2 regions of the Bradyrhizobium sp. HKCCYLRH1034 genome follow, and region 1 is predicted to be linked to the other one. Evidence: riboswitches for the same ligand, from Rfam matches in the RefSeq annotation. Region 1 holds a riboswitch; the other holds the start of a gene.
The links. Region 1 has a riboswitch for S-adenosylmethionine ahead of metX (homoserine O-acetyltransferase MetX). Riboswitches for the same ligand answer to the same signal wherever they lie in the genome.
Positions count from the first base shown of each region.

Region 1 (7,308 bases):
GGCCGACCGCCTCCGATCGACTTTCAGCACGATCGTGGTGGAACCGAATGCTCCGCTGAAACCCTTTGGCGCCGGCTGACTTCAGCCGCGCCCTCCCCGACGATGTCACGAGCGAGGATGAAGGAGCCCGCAAATGGCCGCACGAAGCAAACCTGAAATCTCGGATCCGAAGAAGGATGCGGCCGGCACGGCCGTCAACGGCACCGGAGCACGGCCCGGAGCGGAGCAGCCACCAGCCGAGGCCGTTGCCGCACCGCGGGCTACAACGCCGGCAGCCGCCGCTGCAGCACCTGCCGCGCAAGGCACGGGCCGCAGCGACGGCGGCAAGGACGGCGGCAAGGCGCCGCCGGCAGCGGGCCAACCCGTCGCAACGATCTCGCAGCGACGGGCGCAGTACATCCTGGCCCCGCGCCAGCAGACGGGGCTTGCGACCTTCAGCGCCGACTTCATCGTCCAGCAACTGACAAACACTCCCGACATCGACGTGGTGAAGACCATTCAGCCGCCACGGCTGCTCGGATTCCAGAGCGCCGACCCGGGGCAAGCCCCGCTCGGCCCGATGGTGCTGGCCCGCATGGCGCCCGACAAGGCCGAATTGCTGAAGGCCCAGGCCGGCGCACGGCTCGCGGTCGAGCGCGATGCGCCGCTCACCTACATGCTCGATCCGACCGTCCCGCAGGTGCCGGCGCCGCATCAGCTTCCCAATCCCGGCGTTCTCATTCCCTTGGCCGACGGGTTCTCGACGACGATCGAAGTGGTCGGCGAGAGCGGCCCGCTGCCGGAGGTGGAAGTGTACGTGTTCGGCAGCGTGTGGCCGGTTCAGGGCGTCACCGACGCCAGCGGCCGCGTCACGCTCAAGATTCAGGGCGAGACGCCCGACACCATCCGCTCGATCCTGATCAAGCCGCGGGTCGATTACTGGACCTTCTGGCTCGATCGTCCGCAACTGACCCCCGACAGCGTGAACCGCATCGCCGCGAAGACGCTGGGTGCCTACCTGCGCGGCTTTCCCGGCCAGCAATTGCTGGGATGGGGCCAGCGCGCGATGGGCCTCGACCGCGTTCCCCTCGCCTACAATGGCGCAGGCGTGAAGATCGCGGTGATCGATTCCGGCGCAGCACCAACCCATCGCAATCTGCACGGCGTCACGATCGGCAAGAGCATCGTCGGCAATGATCCCGCGAGCTGGACCATCGATACGATTGGCCACGGCTCGCATTGCGCCGGGATCATCGCCGGCGGGCCTGTCGGCAGCGGCGGAGGCATTCGCGGCTTCGCTCCGGCGGCCGAAATCCATGTCTGCCGGATCTTCCCGGGTGGCCGGTTCAGCGATCTCGTCTCGGCGCTCGACTACTGCATGGAGAATGGCATCGACGTCGCCAACATGAGCCTGGGCGGCGGCGAGCCGTCGCAGATCATCGAGGAACGGATCTTGCGGGCCAAGCAGATGGGCCTCGCCTGTATCGTCGCCGCGGGAAATTCGTCGGGGCCGGTCCAGTTTCCCGGCTCGACGCCGCATTGCCTGTCGGTCGCCGCGATGGGCAAATGGGGCGAGTTTCCCGAGGACAGCTTCCACGCCCAGCAGGGGTTGGACGGCTTCCGGAGCGCCGACGGATATTTTCCGGCCAAGTTCAGTTGCTTCGGGCCGGAGATCGACGTCTGCGCGCCGGGCGTCGGCATCGTGTCCTCGCTGCCGGCGGATGGCTTCGGCGCCTGGGACGGCACCTCGATGGCGACGCCGCACGTCACCGGTCTCGCCGCGCTCGTGCTGGCGCATCATCCCGACTTCAAGGGCCAGTTCGCGACGCGCGACGCGCGGCGTGTCGAGCGGCTGTTCCAGATCCTGAAGGAGACATCGACGCCGCTGCAATTCGGCGATCCCAATCGTGCAGGAGCCGGGCTGCCGAATGCGATGCGCGCCCTCGGCCTGGAGGCGAGCGTGGCCTCCGCGCCCGCGGCCGATCCCTCGCTCGACGTGCTCCGTCGCCTGTTGGGACTGGCGCGCGGCGCGCGGAACGGCGCGACGTCTCCGACGCTGGCGCCGCAGGCGCCGAATGGCAAGCTCAACGGATCCGGTTCGGTTGCCCGGGGCCCGGCAACGACGACCGGCGAGTGGTCCAGCCCGGCGGTCGGTGATCCCAGTCCGGCGCAGATCCGCGACATGATGCACAAGGTCGGCTTGCTGTAGATTGCCGGCCCAGCCACAGCGACGAAGCAGCGTCGTTGCACGACGGGCAGTTTGCGCATGAGCGTCATGCGCGAATTGCCCGTCGTGTTAGTTCGTCGCACGTTTGGCACTTGCGCCGTCGGGCAAATCAGGCGCAGATTTCCGCGCGTCCCGCCTCGCAGCAAGAGGGGCGTATCGCGGTCGTCACGAACGCTGAGTGTGGGATGCGATGGGCGTGTCGGATTGCGCGTGGGGCTTGCCTCGCGCGGACGAACAATTCCGATGCGCACGGTCAAGTCGCGCGGTCCTGGCATCCCGACGCTGATGCCAAGTTTGTTGTGGTGTTCTGCATCACTCGGACGACGGTGGCCAGAAAGCCCGGCGCACCGGGGAGAACGCGAAGCAGCCGTTCAGCCATCGCGCAGGGAAGGCCGGGTGTTCCGGCTCGTACCTGTGGTTCCTGCCGCCTGCATTTTTTCCGCAGGCGGGCCATGGGTGCGGCCAGCATCCGGCCTTCCCTGCGCCTCTTCGTTATCGGAGGCGATGCATGACGCATAGCTCGGGCGCAGATGCGCCGCGGGAACGTAGCACTTTGTTTCAACCGCTCTCGGCTCTTTGAAAAGTAAAAGCCGCCAACCCCAAGCTCGTCATGGCCGGGCTTGTCCCGGCCATCCACGTCCGTCCTCATGCACGCTCTAAGTTGCGATCGTGTCGAAGAGATCATCCCAGCCCCCTGGGAACGGTCGCCCCCTGCCCTACCTTCCCTTCTCCGCCCGGCTCAGCAGGAACACGCCCTGCTCGCCGAACATGTTCCAGAACCACCAGGGCATCGCGACGCGCAAGGGACGGCCGTAACTATCAAGCGCGACGGCGCGCTCCATCTTGACGCCGATCTCATCGCAGAGCTGCACGAAGTCCTTGATGGTGCAGAAATGGATGTTCGGCGTGTCGTACCAGGTGAAGGGCAGATTGTCGGTTCGCGGCATGTGGCCGCCGACGAGCAGTTGCAGGCGCAGCCGCCAGAAGCCGAAATTCGGAAAGGTGACGATGGCGCGACGGCCGATGCGCAGCAGATTCTCCAGCACGACCTTGGGCTGCCGCGTCGCCTGCAAGGTCTGCGACAGGATCACATAGTCGAACGCATCGTCGGGATAGTCGACGAGATCGGTGTCGGCGTCGCCCTGCACCACCGCGAGCCCCTTGGCGACGCAATGATTGACGCCCTCGCGCGACAGCTCGATGCCGCGGCCGTCGATGCCGCGGCTCTCCAGCAGCTGCAAGAGATCGCCGTCGCCGCAGCCGATGTCGAGCACCTTGGAGTCGCGCTCGACCATGCCGGCGACCAGCAGATGATCCGGCCGATAGGCCAGCACCTCGCCGCCGGAAAAGCCGTTCAGCGGCAACACGCCCTGCATGCTCATGGCTCAGCCTCCGTTCGCGGCGTTGAGGCCGCGCGCCTTGCCGGCGGAATCGAGAAAGGCGCTGGCGATCTCGAAGAACTCGGGGACGTCGAGCAGGAACGCGTCGTGCCCCTTGTCGGTCTCGATCTCCGCGAACGACACCCGCGCGCTGGAGGCATTGAGCGCATGCACCAGCGCCCGCGATTCCGCGGTCGGAAACAGCCAGTCGCTGGTGAAGGACACCACGCAGAAGCGGGTCTTGATGCCGCGGAACGCCGCCGCCAGCACGCCGTCATGATCGGCGGCGATGTCGAAATAGTCCATCGCCCGCGTCAGATAGAGATAGGAGTTGGCGTCGAAGCGCTCGACGAAGGACGAGCCCTGATAGCGCAGATAGCTCTCGACCTGGAAATCGGCGTCGAACGAGAACGTCGGCAGTTCGCGGTCCTGCATGCGGCGGCCGAACTTGCGATGCAGGGCGGCATCCGACAGATAGGTGATATGCGCGGCCATCCGTGCCACCGCGAGGCCGCGATGCGGATGAGTGCCCTTGTCGCCGTAGCGGCCGTGGTCCCAGTCGGGATCGGCCATCACGGCCTGGCGGCCGAGCTCGTGGAAGGCGATGTTCTGCGCCGAATGCCGCGTCGCGCAGGCGATCGCGAGATTCGCGAACACGCGGGTGGGATAGGCCACCGTCCATTGCAGCGCCTGCATGCCGCCCATCGAGCCGCCGACCACGGCGAACAACGTGTCGATGCCGAGATGATCGATCAGCATGGCCTGAGCGCGCACCATGTCGGGGATGGTGATGATCGGGAAATCGAGCCCCCACACCTTGCCGGTGGCGGGATTCAGCGAGGCCGGGCCGGTCGAGCCCATGCAGCCGCCGATCACGTTCGAGCAGATGATGAAATAACGGCTCGGGTCAAGCGGGCGGCCAGGGCCGACCAGCGTCTCCCACCAGCCGGGCTTGCCGGTGACGGGATGGCGGTTGGCGACGTGCTGGTCGCCGGTCAGGGCGTGGCAGACCAGGACCGCGTTGGACCTGTCGGCGTTGAGTTCGCCATAGGTCTGGTAGGCGATCTGGAACGGCGACAGGTCGACGCCGCAATCGAGCCTGAGCGGCTTGTCGGCGCCGAACTGCGCGACCAGCGAGCTCGGATGATCGACCTCGTGCGAGCGCTCTTCGGGCGCAATCGTGCGCAGCGCGGAGGTGGGTTTCGGCGTCAGGCCTGTCATGTCTCTCACCCCGGCCATCCGGCAAGGGCTCCCGAACCACGTGACACATCAGGCCATGAAAAACCCGGCCTGAACTGGGGTTCGGCCGGGATCGATAACGTCCCCGGCCTGTTTAGCGAGTTTTTTAACGTGGCTGCAAGCCGGCCGGCTCAAATGACCACGGAACAGGCAGAAACTAGTCCCGCGGGCGCTCCGCGTCAAGGCAAGCTGGGGTTGACCGCCGATCGGGCGCCCCACGGCTGCAAACCAGCCAAGCCTAGGCGGCACAAGGTAAACTTGCTGTTGCGCGCGTCTCCCGCATCGGAGAGAACGACATCCGTTCCAGTCGGCCGCACGTTAACCGGTGGCCTGCGAAGAGTGACCAGCCCATGTCCAACCCGCCGCCTGCCCCGCCTTCGCTTGCCGATTTGCGCAAGGAGATCGACACGATCGACGAGCAGGTGCATCAGCTGCTCATGAACAGGGCCGACATCATCGACCGGCTGATCAAGGTCAAGAAGACCCAGGAGGTCGGCTCGGCATTCCGGCCGGCGCGAGAGGCCGACATGATGCGGCGCCTGGTGCAGCGCCATCGCGGCATCCTGCCGCTCGACACCGTCGAGGGCATCTGGCGCGTGATCGTCTCGACGTTCACTTACGTGCAGGCGCCGTTCTCGGTTCACGCCGACGTGTCGGTCGGCGAATCCGCGATGCGCGATTCCGCCAGGTTCCATTTCGGCTTCGTGGTGCCTTATGTCGCCCATTTCAGCGCCCAGGCCGCCGTCGAAGCCGTGGCGCGCTCGAAGGGCGATCTGGCGCTGGTGTCGACGACATCGGGGCATACGCCGTGGTGGATCACGCTCGAGCCCGTGGGCGCGCCGAAGATCATCGCCCGGATGCCGTTCATCGAGCGCGCCGATCATCCGGCGGCGCTGCCGGTGTTCGCGGTGTCGCGGGTCGCCGACGACGCGCTCGTGCTGGAGGTCGAGACCTGGAGCATCCGCGTCTCCGGCTGGAATGCGCAGGTGTCGCGCGCGCTGTCGCCGCTGGCCGACGTGGTCGCAGTGCCCGATACCGCCTTCGACGGCGCCGCGCTGCTGGTGTCGATCGAGGCGCCGTCGAACCTCGACAAGATCAAGGCTGCCCTAATCGCGGCGGGCGCCTCGGTCCGCTCGACGGCCCTCGTCGGCGGCCATGCGAAACGCTATACGGTTCCGAGCTGAGACGCCTCGCGCCAGTGATGATTTTCCGGAGTTGATGATGAACCGCCCCGTGCCGAACCCCGGCATCCTCGACATCGCGCCCTACACGCCGGGCAAGAGTCCCAAGCCGGAGCCTGGCCGCAAGGTTTTCAAGCTGTCGGCCAATGAGACCCCGTTTGGTCCCTCGCCGAGGGCGATCGAGGCGTTCAAGAGCGCGGCCACGCATCTGGAAGATTATCCGGAAGGGACCTCCCGGGTGCTGCGCGAGGCGATCGGCCGCACCTACGGCCTCGATCCCGACCGCATCGTCTGCGGCGCCGGCTCCGACGAGATCCTCAATCTGCTGGCACACACCTTTCTCGGCCAAGGCGACGAGGCGATCTCCACCGCGCACGGCTTCCTGGTCTATCCGATCGCGACCATGGCCTGCGGCGCCAGGAACGTGGTTGCCGCGGAGACGGAGTATCGCACCGATGTCGACGCCATCCTTGCCGCGGTGACGCCGCGCACCAAGCTGGTCTGGCTCGCCAACCCGAACAACCCGACCGGCACCTACATCCCGTTCGACGAGGTCAAGCGGCTGCGTGCCGGCCTGCCGTCGCATGTCGTGCTGGTGCTCGACGCCGCCTATGCCGACTACGTTTCGCGCAATGACTACGAGTTCGGGCTCGAGCTGGTGGCGACGACCGAGAACACGGTCGTCACTCATACCTTTTCCAAGATCCACGGCCTCGCGGCGCTCCGTGTCGGCTGGATGTTCGGCCCGGCGCACATCGTCGATGCGATCAACCGAATCCGTGGGCCGTTCAACGTCTCCTCGCCGGCGATGCTCGCCGCGGTCGCCGCGATCGAGGACACCGCGCATCAGCAGATGTCGAAGACGCACACGGAAACGTGGCGCAACTGGCTGACCGAGGAGATCGGCAAGCTCGGGCTGAAGGTGACGCCGAGCGTCACCAATTTCATCCTGATCCACTTCCCGACCGACAAGGGCAAGACCGCGGTCGAGGCCGACGCATTCCTGACCCGGCGCGGCCTCGTGCTGCGCGCGCTCGCCAACTACAAGCTGCCGAACGCGCTGCGCATGACGATCGGCACCGAGGAAGCCAATCGTCTGGTCGTGGAGGCTCTCAGCGAATTCATGAGGGCGAAATGAGCGTCGCGGGGCGGTTCGAACGCATCGCGCTGATCGGCTTCGGCCTGATCGGCGGCTCGATCGCGCGGGCGGCGCGGCTGCAGGGCGTGGCCGGCGAGATCGTCACCACCGCGCGCTCGGAAAAGACGCGCGCGCGCGTCGCCGAACTCGGCCTCGTCGACCGCG
Region 1 covers NZ_JBNPUW010000018.1:645-7,952, forward strand. Annotated here, with positions in the region: gene ACQR0W_RS30485 (hypothetical protein) at 1-79, shown strand, start outside; gene ACQR0W_RS30490 (S8 family serine peptidase) at 134-2,188, shown strand; gene metW (methionine biosynthesis protein MetW) at 2,923-3,588, opposite strand; gene metX (homoserine O-acetyltransferase MetX) at 3,592-4,806, opposite strand; SAM riboswitch at 4,898-4,977, opposite strand; gene ACQR0W_RS30505 (chorismate mutase) at 5,175-6,008, shown strand; gene hisC (histidinol-phosphate transaminase) at 6,046-7,143, shown strand; gene ACQR0W_RS30515 (prephenate/arogenate dehydrogenase family protein) at 7,140-7,308, shown strand, end outside.

Region 2 (7,308 bases), on a different contig from region 1:
AGGGCTTTGGCGCGAGCGCGCCGGACTACACCTATCCGAACCGGCTCGCCGCGCAGTTGCGCCGGCAATATCCCATGGTCGACATCAGCGTCATCAATGCCGGCGTCGGCGGCGAGGATGCGCCGGAGATGATGAAGCGACTGGAGACGTCGGTGATCGACCGGCGTCCGGATCTCGTGATCTGGCAGGTCGGCACCAATGCCGTGCTGCGCGATCTCGATCCGGCCGAGACCGCCAGGCTGGTCGAGGATGGCGTCGCCAAGATCCAGGCGGCGGCCTCCGATGTCGTGCTGGTCGACCTGCAATATTCGCCGCGCGTCAACGAGCGCTCGGAGAACGCCAGCCGCATGAACAAGCTGCTCGGGCGTATTGCCGAGCTGCATCACGCCGGCATCTTCCCGCGCTTCGAGGTGATGCGCGACTGGCACGAGCGCCAGGCGATCCCGATCAACGAGTTCGTGATCTCGGACGGCCTGCACATGAGCGATTGGGGCTATGCCTGCTTCGCCCAGTTGCTCGGCGACGACATCATCCGCTCGGTCGGCCAGGTCAAGCTCGGCATCAACGCACCGGCCGAGGTGCCGACCTATCGGCCGATGTGATCAGAAGCGAGTAGGGAATGGCGAGTAGCGAATAGGGAAGAGATCCACTACTCGCTACTCCCTATTCGCCATTCGCTACGCCGCCCGCAGGGCGGCGTCCAGATCCTCGATCAGATCGTCGGCATGCTCGAGTCCGGCGGAGAAGCGGATGAAGCCCTCGCTGATGCCGAGCTCGGCGCGCGCCTCCGGCGTCAGCCGCTGATGCGTCGTCGTCGCCGGGTGCGTGACCAGCGTCTTGGCGTCGCCGAGATTGTTGGAGATGCGCGCGAGCTTCAGGCCGTTGAGCGTACGGAACGCAGCCGCCTTGCCGCCCTTGACCTCGAAGCCGACCAGGGTCGAGCCGGCGCGCATCTGCTTGCGGACGGTTGCCGCCTGCGGATGGTCCTCGCGGCCCGGATAGATCAGCCGCGAGATCTTCCGATGCGCGGCGAGGAAGTCGGCCACCTTCGCCGCCGTCTCGGTCTGCGCGCGCACGCGCACCGCCAGGGTCTCCAGGCCCTTGAGCAGGACCCAGGCGTTGAACGGCGAGATCGACGGGCCGGTCTGGCGCATGAAATTGTGGATGTGCTCGGCGATGAACGCCTCCGACGACAGGATCACACCGCCGAGGCAGCGGCCTTGGCCGTCGATGTGCTTGGTCGCGGAATACACCACGACGTCAGCGCCGAGCGCGAGCGGGCTCTGCCAGATCGGGGTGGCGAACACGTTGTCGACGATCAGCCGCGCGCCATGGGCGTGCGCGATCTCGGCGATGGCGGGGATGTCCATCACGTCGAGCGTCGGATTGGTCGGGCTCTCCAGGAAGAACGACTTGGTGTTGGGTCTGACCGCCTTCTGCCATTGGTCGAGGTCGAGCCCATCGACCAGGGTCGACTCGATGCCGTAGCGCGGCAAGAGATCCTCGACCACGTAGCGGCACGAGCCGAACAGCGCCTTGGCCGCGACAACGTGGTCGCCGGCACGGAGGGGAGCCAGGATTGCCGTGGTGACCGCGGCCATGCCGGTTGCGGCCGAGCGGCAGGCCTCGGCGCCCTCGAGCTCGATCATGCGGCGCTCGAACATCGCCGTGGTGGGATTGGAGAAGCGCGAATAGATGAAGCCGGGATCCTCGCCCTTGAAGCGCGCCTCGCATTCCTCGGCGGTGGCGTAGACGAACCCTTGGGTGAGATAGAGCGCCTCGGCGGTCTCGCCGAATTCGGAGCGCAAGGTGCCGGAATGCACCAGCCTCGTTTCGGGACGATAGTGGGCGAACGACGCCGGCGCCTTCGCGGGGGACTTCGACATGTGACCTCCATCGTGGCCACCGCCTCGGGCGATGGGCACAAAAAAACCGGCCTGGGAAAACTCCTCACGGCCGGGATCACAATCGTCCCCGGCCTGTTTAGCGACTTATTTAACGTGGCTGCAAGCCGGCCGGCTCAAATCACCACGGGATAAGTCGTGCTCATAGTCGCAACCGGCCTTTCCGTCAAGCCAGCCATCGGATAACCGGTCAAAAGACCCTATATTGGCTCCATAAGCCGCCGTTCCGGCGCCTGCAAAGGATCAGGTCTTGCCGTTTTCGCTCAGCCCCGACGCCCACGGCATCCTCCCCGATCGCATGATCGTGGCGATGACGGAGGCTGGCCTGATCATCCCCGAATATGATTTCGTCGAGAGCCAGATCCAGCCGGCGAGCCTCGATCTGCGGCTCGGCGACATCGCCTATCGCGTGCGTGCGAGCTTCCTGCCCGGGCCGGGCGCGACGGTCGCCGAGCGCATCGACGAGCTCAAGCTGCACGAATTCGCACTTGCCGACGGCGCGGTGCTGGAGACCAACTGCGTCTACATCGTGCCGCTGTTGGAGAGCTTGGCGCTGCCGAAGGACATCGTCGCGGCCGCCAATCCGAAAAGCTCGACCGGGCGGCTCGACGTGTTCACCCGCGTGATCGCCGACGGCACGCGACGCTTCGACATGATCGGCGCGGGCTATCACGGCCCGCTCTATGCCGAGATCAGCCCGAAGACGTTCCCGGTCCTGCTGCGCGAGGGCTCGCGCCTGTCCCAGGTTCGCTTCCGCTATCGCGACGCGGTCCTGTCGGAGGACGAACTGATCGCGCTGCACCAGGCCGAGCGACTGGTGGATCGCGACGATGCCGATCTCACCGGCGGCGTCGCGCTTTCCGTCGACCTGTCCGGCAGCAATGCGAACGGCAATGTCGGCTATCGCGCCAAGCGCCACACCGGCGTCGTCGACGTCGACCGCCGCGCCGGCTATCCGGTCGAGGAGTTCTGGGAGCCGATCAAGGCACGTCCCGACGGCAGCCTCATTCTCGATCCCGGCGAGTTCTACATCCTGGCCTCCAAGGAAGCCGTGCAGGTGCCGCCGGACTACGCCGCGGAGATGGTGCCGTTCGATCCGCTGGTCGGCGAATTCCGCGTCCACTATGCCGGCTTCTTCGATCCCGGCTTCGGCTATGCCGGCGCCGGCGGGCAGGGCTCGCGCGCGGTGCTCGAGGTGCGCTCGCGCGAGGTGCCGTTCATCCTCGAGCACGGCCAGATCGTCGGCCGTCTCGTCTACGAGAAGATGCTGGCGCGGCCGAATGCGATGTATGGCAGCCGCATCGGCTCCAACTACCAGGCCCAGGGCCTGAAGCTCTCCAAGCATTTCCGTCTCTGAGCGCGGCTGCGTCTGCCGCGCACCCCCAATGCGCCTGCCGCACAGGGCGCGCGCCAGCGCCGTGCTAGGAAAGCGAGAGCAATCGAACGATAAGACGGCCGCGGCCTGCGCGGCCGAGCGGGGAGCTGAAATGTCCGAGATCGGCCTGGCCGACAATCCGGTCGGCGAGGGGCGTGAATTGCCGCCCCCCGAGAAGCCGATCCGGAACAAGCTCGTCGACGGACCCATCCTGCGCACCCTGCTGTCGCTGGCCTGGCCCAACATCATCGCGAACACGGCCGGCACCTGCGTCGTCATCGCCGAGACCTCCTATATCGGCCGGCTCGGTATCGAGGCGCTGGCGGCGATGGCGCTGGTGTTTCCGCTGGTGATCCTGACCATGACGATGTCCGGCGGCGCGATGGGCGGCGGCGTGGCCTCGGCGATCGCGCGCGCGCTCGGCGCCGGCGACGCCGAGCGGGCCTCGACGCTCGCCACGCACGCGCTGCTGATCGCGCTATTGTTCGGCGCGACCTTCATGATCGGCATGCTGGCGTTCGGCCCTGCCTTGCTGGAGGTGCTCGGCGGCCGCGGCGCGGTGCTGAGCCATGCCACGGCCTATCTGCAGATCTTCTTCGGCGGCGCGATCCTGCCCTGGCTGATGAACTCGATGGCTGGCATCCTGCGCGGCACCGGCAACATGAAGCTGCCGTCGTTCATGATCCTCAGCTCGGCGCTGCTGCAGATCGTATTGGGCGGCACGCTCAGCCTGGTCCTCGGGCTCGGCATGCGCGGCGTCGCCGCCGGCGCGCTGCTGGCGTTCTGCGTCAGCATCTCGGTGATGGGCTGGTACCTGTTCTCCGGCCGCGCGCGCGTGCGGCCGAAGCTGCGGGGCCTGAAGATCAGCGGCGCGATGTTCGCCGACATTCTCAAGGTCGGCGCCGTCGCCTGCTTCTCGCCGCTGCAATCCGTGCTGTCGATCGCGATCTTCACGCATATGCTGGCGTCGTTCGGCACCGCCGTGCTCGCCGGCTACGGCATCGGCGCGCGGCTCGAGTTCATGATGACCACGGTCGCATTCTCCGTCGGCATGGCCTCGGTGCCGATGGTCGGCATGGCGATCGGTGCGGAGAGAATCGCGCGCGCCCGCCGCATCGCCTGGACGGCGGGACTGGTGTCGTTCGCGTCGGTGGGCGCGCTGTCGACGCTGATCGCGATCGTCCCGCAATTGTGGGTCGACATCTTCACCCAGGACGAGAGCGCGCGCAGCGCGGGCCGGCACTATCTCCAGGTCGCGGCGCCGATGTATGCCTTCATCGGCCTGGCGATCTCGATGTATTTCTCCTCGCAGGGTGCCGCCAGGGTGCTCGGTCCGGTGCTGGCGCAGACGGTGCGGCTCGTCTTCATCGCTGCGGGTGGCAGCTATCTGTTGAGCCGTGCCGCGACCGAGGGCGACTTCTTCATGCTGGCGGCGTCCTCGATGGTCCTGCTCGGGGTGCTGACGCTCGCCAGCGTCATGCTCACCCGCTGGGGCCCGAAGCCGGCCGCAGCGCTGGAGCTGCGCCCGGCCGTGCTGACGGCCGGACGCGGCCTTGACTCGCGCGGGCCGCCGCCGGCGCGTATCGGCTGAGCCGCTATCCGCGCAGCCCGCCCAACGTGTCCTGCATCGCGCGCGCGCCGAGCTCCATCTGCTGATCGATATAGGGTGCGATCTCGTGCGGCAGCACGTCGGTGGTCCAGATCACCCGGCAGCGCTCGTCGCCTTCCGGGATGATCTGAAACGACGCACTGTGCTGGCTGATGCGTTCGTTCTTGATGGCATAGACGAGGCGCCGGCGTTGATCGTCGCAGTCGACCAGCTGCTCGCGCACCACGCTGCCGTTGGCGAAGCTGACAATGCGGACGTCGCCGTCGAGCGTGGTGCCGGTGACGAAGCCGGGCGCCACCCTGGTATGAACAGCGCCGAAATCCCGCACTGCGTCCCACACTGCACCCGCCGGGGCTGCGATCGGAATGTCCTTCTGGATGGATGCCATGGGCTTGACCTCACGGACACACGGCTTCGATGTTGTTGCCGTCGGGATCGATCAGGAAGGCGGCGTAGTAGGTCGGACTGTAGTCCGCGCGCGGCCCGGCGCCGCCATTGTCGCTGCCGCCGGCCTTCAGCCCCTCGCTGTGGAATCTGGCGACGGCCGCGTGGTCCTGGGCGCGGAACGCGATATGGGCGGCGCCCTTGCTGGCGCCCTTGTCGACATACAGCCACAGCGCCGGCTCCCCCTTCGGGCCGATGCCCGCCGACGCCTCGTCCTTGGAGCAGAGGATGTGGCCGAGCGGCGCCAGCGCCGATGTGTAGAAGCGGACGCTGGCGTCGAGATTGCCGACCTTGAGGCCGATATGATCGTACATCGATGATCTCCATGCTTCGCATGCGGCTGCCGCACGCGCTGAGATCATCCAATCAATGGCGGCTCAGATGGTCTTGGAGAATCTTGCGCTCGCCGCGCGAGACCTTGCGAAACTTCGCCGGCGACACGCCGGCAGCGCGCGCGAATGTGCGGGTGAAATTCGACAGGTCGGCAAAGCCCGAATCATAGGCGATGGTGGTGACCGGCGTGTCCTCCTCGCTGAGACGCCGCGCGGCGCGCCGCAAGCGGGAGCGGATCAGATATTGATGCGGCGTCACGCCGATCGTCGCCGCGAACAGCCGCAGGAAATGGAACGGGCTGACGCCGGCTTCGTGCGCCGCAGCCGCCAGGTCGATGTCGCGCTCCGCATTGTCGTCGATCCACAATGCGCTCTCCACCGCGCGCCGGCGATCGCGCAGGCTCGGCGTCGCCGCCCATTCCTGCCGGCCCGTGGCGGTCGCGACGAAGCGGCTGGCGATGATCTGTCCAACCTCGTCCAGACCGAGGTCCTGCTCGCGCGCGGCGACGGCCTGCGCGAGCTCACCGAGGACCATGAGCTCCGGCAGCGGCGGCATCGCGCCAGCCCGCCAGGCCTGCCTGTCGCAGCCGATCTCGTCGATGAGCGCATCATCGAAGAAGAATGACAGGCATTCGTCGCCGCAGACGTGATCGTGCGTGCACATGAACTCATCGCCGGGATGGCCCACCAGCAGCGAGCCGGTGACCAGTTCGAAGAAGCGGCCGCGGTGCCGGCAGCCGAAGCTGCCCTTGCGCACATAGGACAGCGAGTAGCCGGCATACTGCTCGACATAGGGACGCTCGCCCGGGACCGCTGCACAGCGGAACTCGGACACGGTGACGTCGCGGCTTTCGAACAGGATGGTGCTGGTCATCCTGTAAATCTAGCGCATTGCGGCGGAAAGAGGAGGGCGTCGTGCGAGATAATATCGCGCGACGCGCGAAGGCGGGCTTACAATGCGCGCGGCCTGTCGATGGCGAGAAACGCGTCGAACAACGTCAGGCCCGCATGAGGCTTTGCGCCTTCGAGCGACAGCAGCCGACGCTTGGAGACGATGCCGCTGTTGGGCGACGGCTTGTCGAGGCCGTTGCCGATGTCACGCACGCGGTGACAGGGAACGATCAGCACGAGCGCATTCCTGCTCAGCGCCTGCGCGATCGAATTCAGCGCCTTGGGAACGTGCAGTTCGTCCGCGATCGCGTCGGCGGTGCGCGTCTCGCCGCGCGGAATGGCGCGAATGCAATCATAGACGCGCTGGTTGAAGGCCGTGACGCCGTCGAGGTCGAGCGCAACGTCGGAGAAGTCGACATCCTGCCCGCGCAGCATGGCCGCGATGCCTTCGATGGCGAGTTCAGTATTCGAACACGGGCGCTGCTCCCGTGCGTCGGGAAACTGGCGAAACAGGCGTCGCCGCGTCTCGATTTCCCGTGCTTCCGGCAATTGTACGCCGGTGATTCCGACATCGCTCCACGCAATGCCGCAACGGCCGAGGGCCGTATCAAAGATCGTATACCCACGCCCCATGACGCCACCCCAACCCCACACCACATCATATCATCGTCACGATCGCCCGCATCAACTTTGTTTACAAAGTGTTAACAGCGTGACCTGACCGGGGCGGGTTTGCCCTGATTTGGGTGATGG
Region 2 covers NZ_JBNPUW010000022.1:47,166-54,473, forward strand. Annotated here, with positions in the region: gene ACQR0W_RS32625 (GDSL-type esterase/lipase family protein) at 1-602, shown strand, start outside; gene ACQR0W_RS32630 (O-succinylhomoserine sulfhydrylase) at 678-1,886, opposite strand; SAM riboswitch at 1,963-2,042, opposite strand; gene ACQR0W_RS32635 (2'-deoxycytidine 5'-triphosphate deaminase) at 2,155-3,261, shown strand; gene ACQR0W_RS32640 (MATE family efflux transporter) at 3,392-4,870, shown strand; gene ACQR0W_RS32645 (SRPBCC family protein) at 4,875-5,276, opposite strand; gene ACQR0W_RS32650 (VOC family protein) at 5,287-5,646, opposite strand; gene ACQR0W_RS32655 (helix-turn-helix transcriptional regulator) at 5,699-6,538, opposite strand; gene ACQR0W_RS32660 (methylated-DNA--[protein]-cysteine S-methyltransferase) at 6,616-7,188, opposite strand.
Region 2: another riboswitch for S-adenosylmethionine. It lies ahead of ACQR0W_RS32630 (O-succinylhomoserine sulfhydrylase); the one in region 1 lies ahead of metX (homoserine O-acetyltransferase MetX).